Regions from separate parts of the Kurthia sp. YJT4 genome, predicted to be linked through region 4. Evidence: riboswitches for the same ligand, from Rfam matches in the RefSeq annotation. Region 4 holds a riboswitch; each other region holds the start of a gene.
What was found. A riboswitch is a leader RNA that binds a small molecule or an ion and turns the genes downstream of it on or off. The one in region 4 is predicted to bind thiamine pyrophosphate.
Positions count from the first base shown of each region.

Region 1: another riboswitch for thiamine pyrophosphate. It lies ahead of QN089_RS11020 (3-oxoacyl-ACP reductase); the one in region 4 lies ahead of QN089_RS07040 (ABC transporter ATP-binding protein).
Region 2: another riboswitch for thiamine pyrophosphate. It lies ahead of thiM (hydroxyethylthiazole kinase); the one in region 4 lies ahead of QN089_RS07040 (ABC transporter ATP-binding protein).
Region 3: another riboswitch for thiamine pyrophosphate. It lies ahead of thiT (energy-coupled thiamine transporter ThiT); the one in region 4 lies ahead of QN089_RS07040 (ABC transporter ATP-binding protein).

Region 1 is NZ_CP126689.1:2,231,718-2,234,986, forward strand. It holds gene QN089_RS11010 (pseudouridine-5'-phosphate glycosidase) at 1-434, opposite strand, end outside; gene QN089_RS11015 (PfkB family carbohydrate kinase) at 437-1,534, opposite strand; TPP riboswitch at 1,684-1,783, shown strand; gene QN089_RS11020 (3-oxoacyl-ACP reductase) at 1,897-2,649, shown strand; gene QN089_RS11025 (LLM class flavin-dependent oxidoreductase) at 2,681-3,269, shown strand, end outside.
Region 2 is NZ_CP126689.1:1,589,633-1,592,901, forward strand. It holds gene QN089_RS07780 (sensor histidine kinase) at 1-548, opposite strand, end outside; gene QN089_RS07785 (PadR family transcriptional regulator) at 695-1,231, shown strand; gene QN089_RS07790 (hypothetical protein) at 1,277-1,735, opposite strand; TPP riboswitch at 1,835-1,932, shown strand; gene thiM (hydroxyethylthiazole kinase) at 2,076-2,831, shown strand; gene thiD (bifunctional hydroxymethylpyrimidine kinase/phosphomethylpyrimidine kinase) at 2,831-3,269, shown strand, end outside.
Region 3 is NZ_CP126689.1:2,540,102-2,543,370, reverse strand. It holds gene QN089_RS12690 (foldase protein PrsA) at 1-782, shown strand, start outside; gene QN089_RS12685 (magnetosome magnetite crystal formation protein family) at 825-1,178, opposite strand; TPP riboswitch at 1,294-1,393, shown strand; gene thiT (energy-coupled thiamine transporter ThiT) at 1,489-2,052, shown strand; gene map (type I methionyl aminopeptidase) at 2,223-2,975, shown strand; gene QN089_RS12670 (tryptophan-rich sensory protein) at 3,030-3,269, opposite strand, start outside.
Region 4 is NZ_CP126689.1:1,448,517-1,451,785, forward strand. It holds gene QN089_RS07035 (TIGR04104 family putative zinc finger protein) at 1-789, shown strand, start outside; TPP riboswitch at 852-960, shown strand; TPP riboswitch at 1,026-1,133, shown strand; gene QN089_RS07040 (ABC transporter ATP-binding protein) at 1,155-1,931, shown strand; gene QN089_RS07045 (ABC transporter permease) at 1,928-2,668, shown strand; gene QN089_RS07050 (ABC transporter substrate-binding protein) at 2,668-3,269, shown strand, end outside.

The DNA.
Region 1 (3,269 bases), 780 kb from region 4:
TCTTCTAAGTCAGCTGAAATATCCATTGTTGTTTCTGCGCCGCGGTGAACGCCACCAATACCACCTGTTACGAATAACTCGATTCCTGCTAATTCAGCTGCAATCATTGTCGCTGCTACTGTTGTCGCACCGATTTTTTTCGTTGCGATTAAGTATGGAATATCACGACGAGAAGCTTTTGCTACATTATCCGCATTACCGAACATTTCTAATTCTTCATCTGATAAACCAATTTTGATTTTGCCGTCGATGATTGCGATTGTTGCTGGAACTGCGCCATGTTCACGAATGATTTGTTCTACTTCACGTGCTGTTTGTACATTTTGTGGGTATGGCATACCGTGTGAGATAATTGTTGATTCTAATGCAACGATAGCTTTACCAGCGTCCATTCCTTCTTGTACTTCTTTTGATAATTCGATGTATTGTTTCATAATTAATCCTCCAGTTCTTGTTCTAACGATTGTTTTGTTAATTCAGGACGTACAGTAAACTTAGATTCAAGCGTATTTTTCGCATTGATTAATCCTGCTTGAATCGTCTGTTCAAATGTGTACTTCTCTAACCAAGCATGTACAACTGCTGAGACGAATGCATCTCCTGCGCCTGTAACATCCTCAATTTGATTTGCTGCTCGTGCTTCAAAATGTGTTGGCATCAAGTTCTTGTTTGCAGCATAAACTCCCTTTGCGCCAGCTGTAATTACGACATTTTCTACGCCCATCTGAGCGATCTCTTGAATTGCTTGTAAATAATCTGCTTCTGATGTAATCGTACGATTTGTTAATGTTTCGGCTTCATCTGTATTACAGATGAACCATGTAACGCCTTCTAATGTTGTTGGCATACGGTTCATCTTTGGAGAAGATACCGGCACAATAATAAGAGGTACTTCTCTCGTTACTGCAAATTGTTGAATATAATCAACTGTTTCTTTCGGACAATTCAAATCAACTATAATTGCCGGAGCAGTCGATAAAACATGTTCATGCTTCATTAGAATTTGTGGTGTTAATGCATCATAGACGTCCATATTCGCTGTTGCCATAACCAATTCGCCTTGTTCATCCATAATGGCTGTGTAAGAACCTGTTGAACATTGTTCCAACTGCTCGACTTCTTCTAAATGAATAAAAGCATTCGAAGCTGCAACAATTGCTTGCCAATCAGAATCTTTTCCAGCAGTCGTCAGTAAACTCACTTGATGTCCAAGTCTTCCCAAGTTTTCAGCAATATTTCGCGCTACGCCACCTACACTTTCTGTAGATGTTACAGGATTTGATGTCCCCATCTGAACCTGTCCCTTCAAATGAAGTTTTCGGTCCATATTGGCTCCACCAATACATATAATTTTATTTTCTTTTGGCAATACGTACGCTCTCCCTATAATCTTACCCTTTTTCACTAACCCCGATATTAAGTTAGCTAGAGCCGGTCTCGACATTTCTAATTTTTCAGCCATCTCTTGTTGCTGCATAAACGGGTTTTCCTTAATGAGTTGAATCAGTGCTTGTTCTCTCTCCGTCAATGTCATCACCCTAAGTTTTATTTGTTTACATCATAAACAAAATTAAGTCTAGTGTCAAATGTTTATAAAAACAAACTTTTGTTTAATATCAATATAAATAATAAACAAATTTGACAATATAAACCTTATAAGTTAGTATTCAATGTAACTTAATAGGTCTACACTAGGGGTGTTATTTAACTGAGATGAGTCCTACTCAAACCCTTTGAACCTGAACTAGTTAATACTAGCGTAGGAAAGTGTCAATTCTATACATACTGAAAAAAGTCTGTACTTTTTTGTTATGCAATGATTTGTTATACACAACTTTCCTACGAAGGTTGTGTATTTTTTATTTAAGTTGAAATAAATAAGAGGAGTTGTTTTGAATGAAAAAAACAGTAGTAGTTACAGGTGGGAGTAGAGGGTTAGGTGCAGTTATTGTCAAAACACTTGCACAACAAGATTTTCAAGTTGTCATTAATTATTATCAAAGTAAAGAAGCTGCTGAAAAATTAGTAACTGAAATTGGTGAAGACAAAGCGATTGCTATTCAAGCTGATGTAACGAATCGACAAGAAGTCGATCAATTAATGAACATGGCAACAGAACACTTTGGTCAAATAGACGCTGTTGTAAATAATGCATTAATCGACTTTAAATTCGATCCGATTAAACAAAAATCTTTCAAAGACCTTTCTTGGGATGATTATCAAAAACAACTGGATGGTACGTTAAAGGCTGCATTCAATACAAGCCAGAGTGTAATTCCGCAATTTATTGAAAGAAAAAATGGTAGCATTATTAGTATTGGTACTAATTTATTTCAAAATCCCGTCGTACCCTACCATGAATACACAACGGCTAAAGCAGCTTTGATTGGTTTCACACGTAATCTCGCTTCAGAATTAGGCGTTTATGGTATCCGAGCAAATGTTGTTTCAGGAGGTCTTTTAAAAACAACAGATGCCAGTGCTGTTACAACACCTGAAGTATTTGATTTAATCTCTCAATCTACACCTTTAAGAAAAGTAACCACACCACAAGATGTTGCCAATATGGTAGCGTATCTATGTTCCGAAAAAGCACATGGAATTACAGGACAGAACTTTACAGTAGATGGTGGTTTAACAATGAACTAATCCCTATCCAAAATAAATCGAGGTGTAAATCATGTTAAAAACTACAGAAAAACAGTTACATATAGGTGTTTTACTATATGGTTGTGGTCATCATCAAGCAGCTTGGCTAATGGACAATTCACGCATTGAGGATATTGGAAGTATCTCTTATTATCAAGAATTAGCTCAACTAGCGGAAAAAGGATTATTGGACGCTGTATTTTTTGCAGATCATCATGCTTTTCCAGCAAATGATGCACAAGTCATGCCTGCATTTTGGTTTGATCCGCTAATTAATTTAACAGCTATTTCTCAAGTAACGCATCATATTGGTTTAGTTGCCACTATTTCAAGTACGTTCTCTAATCCCTATACAGTTTCTAGACAACTATTAAGTTTGGACCATCTCACCGAGGGGCGCGTAGGTTGGAATCTCGTTACATCAATGAGTGATAATGAAGCTCGCAATCATAGTATGGAAGCATTACCTCCCCATAATCAACGCTATGAAAAAGCTGAAGAATTTTCGATACTTATGGATCAACTATTTTTATCTTGGGATGCTTGTGATTTTGTCCATAATCGTGAAGAAAATAAAATTATCAATGCTTCAAATATTCACTCTTTTAATCACAGTGGTC
Region 2 (3,269 bases), 140 kb from region 4:
ATTCGTTGTCTTTCTTCTACAACACTTAATTCAGAAATACGATTCTCTGCTGATTTCAACTTATTTTCTAAGTGGTCACTCTGTGTACGGCTGAATAAATAGAATGGTGCTAAAATCGTACCGAACACGATGACAACCATGAATGGAATTTGCTGAATATAAATAGCCGTTTCAATGAAAAAGCCACCAATAATCGCACCAACTGTTGCCGCAATGTGTAAGCCATACATAATATAAAAGCCGACTTTACTACGAATACGTCCAATTAAAAATGACGTAAAAATAGAGAAATAAAAATAGCCATATAAAACGGACATAACGGCATTTATAATCATCTCAAATGATAGCCACATATACGTCAAACCACTTGGCAGTTTGAAATCTAAATACACACAAATAAGATATGTAATCAGAATGGCTGCTGCAATACTTTGCGTCGTATGATCTTGATTTTTAAATACTGAATAAAATGGAATAAAGCAAATAAATACCCATGCTAAAATACTTTGAATGGGATGTTTCGGTATAATAGAATACCATTTTGACACACGCGTTCAACTCCTTAATTCTCTGTCTATCATATAACAAAATACTGTTTCAAGCTAGAAACATCTTGTTTTCTGTAGTTTCCTTTTACAATATCGTGTACTATTAGAATGACGACGTAAATTTCATTTATTGGAGGCATCAAGTGATGTTAATTCAACTTTTTATTTTAGGGATTTTATCTGAAAATAATTACCATCCCTACTTTATCAAAAAGCTCTTCACAAATATTGTTGATATTGATCCAAGTTTTAAATTAAGTGATGGAAAACTTTATTATCATTTCGACTCGTTAGAAAAAAAAGGATATATTAAAAAAATCGAAGTCATTCATACAGAAAATCGTCCTGAAAAATCCGTTTATGCCATTACAGATGCTGGACGTGCGTATATGGTAGAACTCATTTATAAAACATTCGACTCGATTAATTTAGCAGATGTACAAAGTCTCTATATTCCTATTTTATTTTTAAAGTATGTTGATTTAAAACGTGTAATTGGTCTATTAGATCAGGCAATCGAGCGTGAGAGTAAGCGAATCGATTCGATTATTGAAGCTGGTTCACATCCTTCTGTAAAAGATGTTGATCATATTCAATTAATTATCCGACATGCAGATCGACAATTTAACGAAAACTTAAAATGGCTACAAGATATTCGTGACGCAATTGCAGAACATATTTAAGCATACAAAAAAGACTTAGGCACTGAGCCCAAGTCTTTTTGTTATTTAATCTGTCACTTTACTCCGGAATAAACTTCCTAACGAAAAAGCAATTGTATGAATGATTAAAAAGACAGATTCATTAAAATACCAATCATTTGTATAACTATTAAACGGTGAACGACCGTAAATAATCGATTTCGAATCATTCCATGTTCCGCCAAAAACTTCAATTTGACTTGTTACATATTGATATTCTGTACCGCCTGCTAAAATAAAAATCACGACAATAATAAGAATTGCTGATGCTAGCTTTCCTTTTGTTGCTGTTTCAAAAAAAGATACGCCAACGCTCCACGTAATAAACAGACTGACACACAGGAAAGGCACTAATAAAACAATTAAAAAGAAAGCAGGGTTTAAGTTTCCAACTTTTTCAGTAGGGTCCAACGTAAAATAATAATTGATGACCATGAAACCTAAAAAACTAATCCCTAAAGAAATATACCACGATAGATTTTTCACACAATTTCCCTCCATACTTGTTCTCATTATACAAGACAACCTATTTTTACTAAAGCGGAACCTTGCAAAATGGTCTAAATATGGTATGCTCTAACCATACTAGATTTGCGGGGGGACTCTTAGGAGTTGAGAAGGTAAAACCTGACCCTTTGAACCTGTCAGTTAATACTGGCGTAGGGAGCAGCTGTTTTTCGCATGTAATGCTGTTCTACGATTAATTCGTTGAGCAGCTTTTTTATTTTTATAGTGAAAAAGCAGAAACCCGTCCTCTAATTTAGTGAAACTGAGTATGAGAAGCTTCATGAATTTGCTTTTCATTCATCAATGGAGGTAACTAAAAATGAGTATCCAATCAATTCATTCAACGAAACCAATTGTTCACTGTATTACGAATTATGTCGTAACAAACTTTACTGCAAATGGACTTTTAGCAGTAGGTGCATCGCCCATCATGGCGGATGAAATACAAGAAATGCATGATATTGTTCAAATCGCAAATGGATTATTAATTAATATCGGTACGTTAAATACACGCACAGTCGATGCGATGATATTAGCTGGACAAGCTGCAAATAAAAAAGGGATTCCAGTCGTTTTAGATCCTGTAGGCATCGGTGCTTCTAAATATCGTAAACAAACAGTCGAACAACTATTACAACATGTGCAATTTACAGCCATTCGCTGTAATGCTGGTGAGTTAGCGGCTCTTGCGGAAATTAAAGTCACCTCTCGTGGTGTCGATGCAGGTGAGGTGTCTTTTGAAATTGAAGAAGCAGCTAAACAAGTCGCAACACGCTACAAAACGATTGTTGCTGTAAGTGGTGTAGAAGATTTAATCACAGATGGCACGACGGTTCACATAATAAACGGCGGACATGCATGGATGGAACAAATTACAGGAGCTGGTTGCTTATTATCTGCCCTAACAGCTGCTTCAATCGCATCACATACAGACGCACTACAAAGTGTTATCACAATTCACAAAGACTATAAACAAGTCGCAGAAACTGCACATCATCACAGCAATGGTATTGGCGATTTTCAAATGCACATCCTAAACCAACTACAACAAATGAGTTTTGGAGGGATTAAATAATGTTACCGATTACACTGACGATTGCCGGATCTGATTCAGGTGGCGGTGCCGGTATTCAAGCTGATTTAAAAACATTTCAAGAATTGAAAACATTCGGTACATCTGTTTTAACAGCTGTTACTGCACAAAATACGTATGGCGTACAAGCTGTTTATGCGTTACCCGAAGATTTCATTGTGGAACAATTACAGTCGATTCAAAGCGATTTTAATGTGAATGCACTAAAAACGGGGATGCTTTTTTCAGCATCTATTATTGAAGCTGTTTCAAAACAACTAGAGAATGTACAAGCACCTATTATTGTTGACCCTGTCATGATTGCAAAAGGTGGTGCCACACTACTGCAACAAGAAGCAGTTGATGCGATGATTACTCACCTATTCCCACTAGCGACTGTTCTCACACCGAATATTCCAGAAGCAGAGGCACTGACAGGCA
Region 3 (3,269 bases), 1.1 Mb from region 4:
TCGCAAAAGTAGGCGATACAAAAATTACACAACAGCAACTGAATAATGTTTTAAATAAACAATATGGTAGTGCAGCGCTTGAAACATTAATTCAAGATCAAGTAATTACACTTGAAGCAGAAAAACAAAAAGTAACAGCAAGTGATGCAGAAGTAGATGCACAATATAAAAAAGTCGAAACACAATATGGCGGAGCAGATGCACTTGAATCAGCACTTGAATCAAATAACATGTCTAAATCTGATTTTAAAGCGAATTTAAAAACGTATGTACTCGCATCTAAAATGATTGAGAAGGATTTAGATACATCTGACGAAACATTAAAAGCTTATCTAAAAGAAAATCAATCTACATTCGATACAGCAGCGCAAGTGAAGGCAAGTCACATTCTTGTAGAGAAAAAAGCAACTGCGACAAAAATCAAAAAAGAGTTAGATGCAGGTGGTGACTTTGCAAAATTGGCGAAGAAATATTCAACTGATACTGCCACGAAAAGTAAAGGTGGCGACTTAGGCTACTTTACGAAATCAGAAATGGTGGAAGAATTTGCGACACAAGCTTTCAACATGAAAAAAGGTGATATTAGTGACCCAATCAAAACAGATTATGGTTACCATATTATCAAAGTAACAGGTACAGTCGATGCAAAAACAGCGAAGTATGAAGAGGTCAAAGACAAAGTAAAAGAAGCGTATATTGAATCGCAAATTAGCGCACAATATTCAAGTTGGTTAACAGAGAAAATGGCAGACTACGACATTACAAATACACTCAGTAAATAACAAAAGAAGCAGTATGAGAATGATCTCAGCTGCTTCTTTTTCTTACATAGTTGTACTTTTTTGGTTTAATACTTGAATGCCGCGAACGATATTCCAAATGACAATCGCCAATGAGAATAAAGCCATGAAAATGATGAAAATAATGACACCTATACCAAGTGCAGCACCTGTTGAATCACTCATTTCAGCTGATGCAAAGATACCCATTGTTGCTAAAATAATAAAGAAAATAACTGCAGGAACATAAAGTAACAAGTGAGAAATAAGTGCATGTGTTGCGTGTTTTTTTACATCACGATCTTTTACAACGAGCATAACAATCAGCGGTAAAATAAAGCCTGCAAAGAAAATACTGAAGTAACAAAGTGATGATAAAATACGATTATTCTGTTCCATGATAACCCTCCCTTTTGTTCATAATAACTTATATACGTATAAAAATGGAAATCGTTTCATGCTATTGCTATATTTCGTTAAATTCAGTAGAATGAGAGTGTTCAAAAATAATGATGTAAACCACAAGGGGTGCATACGTGCTGAGAGAGAGTTTCGACTCCAACCCTTCGAACCTGTAAGTTAACACTTGCGTAGGAATGTGGATAGAAACCGACATATAACGATGTCAGGCTCTGTCCTGATGTCGTTTTTTTTATCTAGATTACCACAGGAATTGTGTAAGACATCAAATCAATGGAGGTTCATAAAGATGAACAAACAAAGATTATTAATGATGATTGAGGTGGCCATTTTTGCGGCGATTGGTTTTATTTTAGACAAACTATCGTTTTCGATTTGGGCACAGGGTGGTTCCATTAGTTTAGTTATGGTACCAATCGTATTGATGGCGATGCGTTGGGGAACATTACCAGGGCTTGCGACAGGTCTTATTGTAGGGGTACTACAAGTTTTAACAGGTGCAAGTATTTTAACCCCATTACAAGGATTTTTAGATTACTTCTTTGCGTTCACAATTGTCGGGATTGCTGGAGTTTTCCGTCCGATGGTTATTCGTGCTTCAAAACAGAAAAAAGATGGCGCAATGCTTGGCTGGATTTTAGTGGGTACAGCAATTGGTGGAATCCTACGACTGATTTCACATACAGTAGCAGGCGCAGTATTCTTCGCAAGTTATGCAGGCGACCAAAACCCATGGATTTATTCTGTTGTTTATAATAGCTCGTATATGATTCCAGCTATTATTTTAACAGCTGTCGTGATTTATCTATTGTTTAGAGCAGCACCTAAGTTATTCGTTCAAAAGACGTATTAAGAATAAAAACGTAGCGATTAAGAAATCGTTACGTTTTTTTATTATATATATATCCACCTAAATAAAAACTTTTACTGAATGTATGAAAGAATGCATAGACTTTTTATATGTATCTACAAAAATTATGATATAGTTAAGAGTAGAATTTTATATAGAAGGGACCGTTATACATGATTGCAACAACTCAACAAGAAATCGATGCGTTATTAAAAGCGGGTCGTGCCATGGCAGAAATTCGCGAGGCAATGAAAGCTGCGACAAAACCAGGCGTTACAACAAAAGAGCTAGATGAATTAGCTGGTAAACTATTTGAAGAAAAAGGTGCAGTATCTGGACCAAAAGCAGAATATGACTTCCCAGGTTTCACATGTATTAGTGTAAACGAGGTCGTAGCACATGGTATTCCAAACGATACACCTCTAAAAGAAGGCGATATGATTAATATTGATGTATCGGGTCATGTGGATGGTTTTTATGCAGATACAGGTATTTCATTTATCGTAGGTGATGCTGAAAAGCCAGAATTACAAAAATTATGTGATGTAGCACAGTCAGCTTTTGATCGTGCTATGACAAAGGTTAAACCAGGTTCTAAATTGAATCAAATTGGTAAAGCTGTAGAACGTGAAGCGCATGATAATGGTTTAAAAGTAATTATGAACCTAACAGGTCATGGTGTAGGACACTCATTACATGAAGAACCACAATATGTATTGAACTATTATGATGCATGGGACGCTACTTTAATGAAAGAAGGTATGGTTTTCGCAGTAGAACCATTCATCTCACAAGCAGCTGAAAATATTATTGAAGGTACAGATGGTTGGGCGTTTTTAACACCAGATAAATCATTTGTAGCACAACTAGAACATACAGTAATCGTGACAAAAAATGGCCCGATTTTAACAACAAAAATTGATTAATAAAAAGAGGAGAACGATTTTTTCGTTCTCCTCTTTTCTATAGTGTAAAACATGTTAATAGATTGTTCTTGGCTTTTTACGCATAAATAGAATACCAGCAAGTAATACACCACTTAAAAATAATGCAGCTGTTGTTACTAATAATTCCTCAAAGTTATTTTGTACAGCAATTCCTAAATAGAACCAGATGAATAGAATCGGGAAGTAAGGATCGTAATGATGAAAGCGGATGTGAAGTGCAATGGCTACAAAGACAGTCAATAAGATGACGGCCCATAGCGGTTGACTTAATCC
Region 4 (3,269 bases):
ATTTATAAATGGGCTGACAGTGTAGAGGAAACGGAACTCTTTTTCAAATTAAAACCAAGTGTTATGGAGATAGCACTCATCGCATTTATTTTATGTATACCCACTTTATTTTCAACATTATTCATTGAAAAAGAGAAAAAAGAACCCTATGAATATCAAAATAAAGTGAAAAATATTTTCGGGAAAATAGCATTCGTTACGACTATGCTTTTTGCATGGTACGTCATTTGGAAAACCAGAAATATTTTTTATGGTTTATTAATCTTTACATTTGCATCAATTATCGGTTCATTCAATAAAAACCATATTCGAATGAGCCGTCCAAATGCGATGAAGTTATTAGAAGGAACGAAGGATATACTGAGTTACACATATGCCTTTACAATATTTATTTTTATACTGTACCGTAATCAAAACGCTCTATACGTGGGAATTGCCTTTATTGTTTTAAGCTTTATTTTATGGCTTGTTATGAAAAATCGTGAAGAAGTAACGTGTCCACATTGCGACGAAGTGCTCGACTATCGGACGGCGTGGAAACTTCAGTGGGGTATGAAGAAATATCAAACATGTGAACATTGTGCACAACCGATTTATTTAAACAAAAGACGTATTGATCTACAAAGCTTCCTGCTAAGTCTTGTGTTAGGCGCATTATCAATCGGAGCGCATCTGTACGGAATTCATACAGCGTATATTATCGGTGTTATCATCGTTTATATGATTTACTTTATGTTATTTTCACCGCTCTTTATTCGTGTCGACAAAGAGGACAAACCACTTTGGTGATGAAAATAAAACCAACTATTGCATAAATTACTAGGGAGTGCTATACTCACCTTAACAAAATCATAGTGTGCTAGGAGTGCTGGTGTTGCCAGCTGAGATGGAGCCGTAAGCTCTGGATTCTTTCAACCTGATCTAGTTCATACTAGCGTAGGGAAGCCGTTTCGACCGAAAAAACAATTTCAGGTCCCTGTTTCGATACGTGTATGGAGACAGGGGCTTTTTCTAATTTCATAATGCTTCACCACTAGGGGTGCCGTTTTTACGTGCTGAGAGAGGTTTCGACACCTTAACCCTTATTACCTGATCTAGTTCGGACTAGCGTAGGGAAGTGGCATGCGATGATTCTGTCATTTGCAGCCATTTCGATTCTTTGTCGAGATGGCTTTTTTTATAGAGGAGGAAGATCATTGGAGAGTTTAGCTTTACAAGATGTCTGTTTTCGTTACGAAGAACAACCCATTTTAGACCATGTTCATTTTTCCATTCAAGAAGGTGAATTCGTTTCGTTAATTGGTCCGAGTGGTTGCGGAAAAAGTACGATTTTCCGTCTCATTACAGGTCTATCTCAGGCACAGTCGGGACAAGTGACCGTAGCGAAACAACCTGTAGGCTATATGCCACAGCAAGATTTACTGCTCCCTTGGCGAACTGTATTACAAAATACATTGTTGCCATTAGAATGTCAGCGAATACCGAAAAAGAGAGCAGAAGAACAGAGTAAGGCGTTACTCGAGGAATTTGGTCTAGGAGCTTACATGCATAAAAAACCAAAAGACTTATCGGGTGGCATGCGCCAACGTGTTGCCTTCATTCGTGCATTGAATGCTTCACAAGATGTACTGTTACTCGATGAACCATTTAGTGCACTTGATGCACTGACGAAGATGGAGTTACAAGATTGGTTATACATACAAGCGAAAAAATGGCGTAAAACCATTTTATTTATTACGCATGATGTGGATGAAGCGCTCTATTTATCAGATCGTATTCTAACTGTACAGCAGACACCAATTCATACGCTACACGAAACGATTGTCCCAATGGAACATAAAAGACAGCGTTCAGATTTAGCAAGTAAGGAGGTGCAAGACGTGAAGCAACAACTGATTTACATGTTGCAACAAGGACGTCAGCAATTATGAGAAAAAATGCACCTGCGATTTACGTGAGTGTGGGACTGCTACTCATTTGGGAAGTATTTGCGCGCTGGCTAAATGAGATGTACATCTTACCGTCTCCAACAGCCATCTTACAAAAGATGTGGGATTTTAGAGAAGCTCTATTTACCGTCCATTTACCTGCAACACTACAAGTACTTTGGATTGGTTTACTAATTTCAATTATTTTAGGCATTGGCCTCGCGATTATGATGCACCTCAGTCATTGGTCGGAGCGCGCATTCTATCCGCTACTCGTCGCGTCACAGACGATTCCCATTACAGCACTCGCGCCCATTTTTGTTTTATGGTTCGGTTACACGATTTGGAGTAAAGTGCTTGTGACTGTCCTCATTGCGTTTTTCCCGATTGCGATGAGTATGTTTGATGGACTGCGTAGTACAAAGCGTGAACTAGAAGAACTCATGCGAACGTACGGGGCGACAAAATGGCAAATTTTTTGGAAGCTACAACTTCCGTCAGCGCTACCACAGCTATTCTCTGCTTTTAAAATCGCTGTACCGCTCAGTATTATCGGCGCAGCTGTTGGGGAGTGGCTCGGAGCACAGGCAGGTCTCGGTTACTTCAGTAAACGAATGATGACACAGTTAGACGGAGCAGGTGTATTTGCGCCTATCGTTCTATTATCTACGATGGCGATCATTGCTGTCTTCATCATTCGAATCATTGAAAAAAAATATATCGTTTGGAGGAAAGATTAATGCGTTTGATGAAATTTTTTGTACTATGTAGTTTGTTAGTTGTCGTATTAGCAGGTTGTTCAAGTAAAGCAAAAGATGGTAAAGAATTAAAAGAAGTGACAGTTATGCTCGATTGGTATCCGAATGCGATTCATAGCTTTCTCTATGTAGCGATGGAAAAAGGTTATTTTAAAGAAAAAGGACTTGATGTCAAACTACAATATCCATCGAATCCAACAGACCCACTGACTTTAACAGCTGCTGGAAAATCAACCATTGGTATTTACTATCAGCAAGATGTCATTATGGCACGTGCGAATGAAGGAGTTCCAATTCAGTCGATTGGTACGATTGTCCAATCACCACTTAGTCAATTGATGTCACTAAAAGAATCGAATATTCAACGACCACGCGATTTAGAAGGAAAAACAGTTGGTTATGGCGGTACACCATTAAGTGAAGCGACAATTAAAGCGATGGTAAAAGAAGATGGGGGCGACCCGAATCAAGTGAAGTTAGTCGACGTAGGCTTTGAATTAGTATCCGCACTCATTACGAAAAAAGTGGATGTTTTAGCAGGTGGTCTAATTAACCATGAGCTACCTGTCATGGAGGAAAAGGG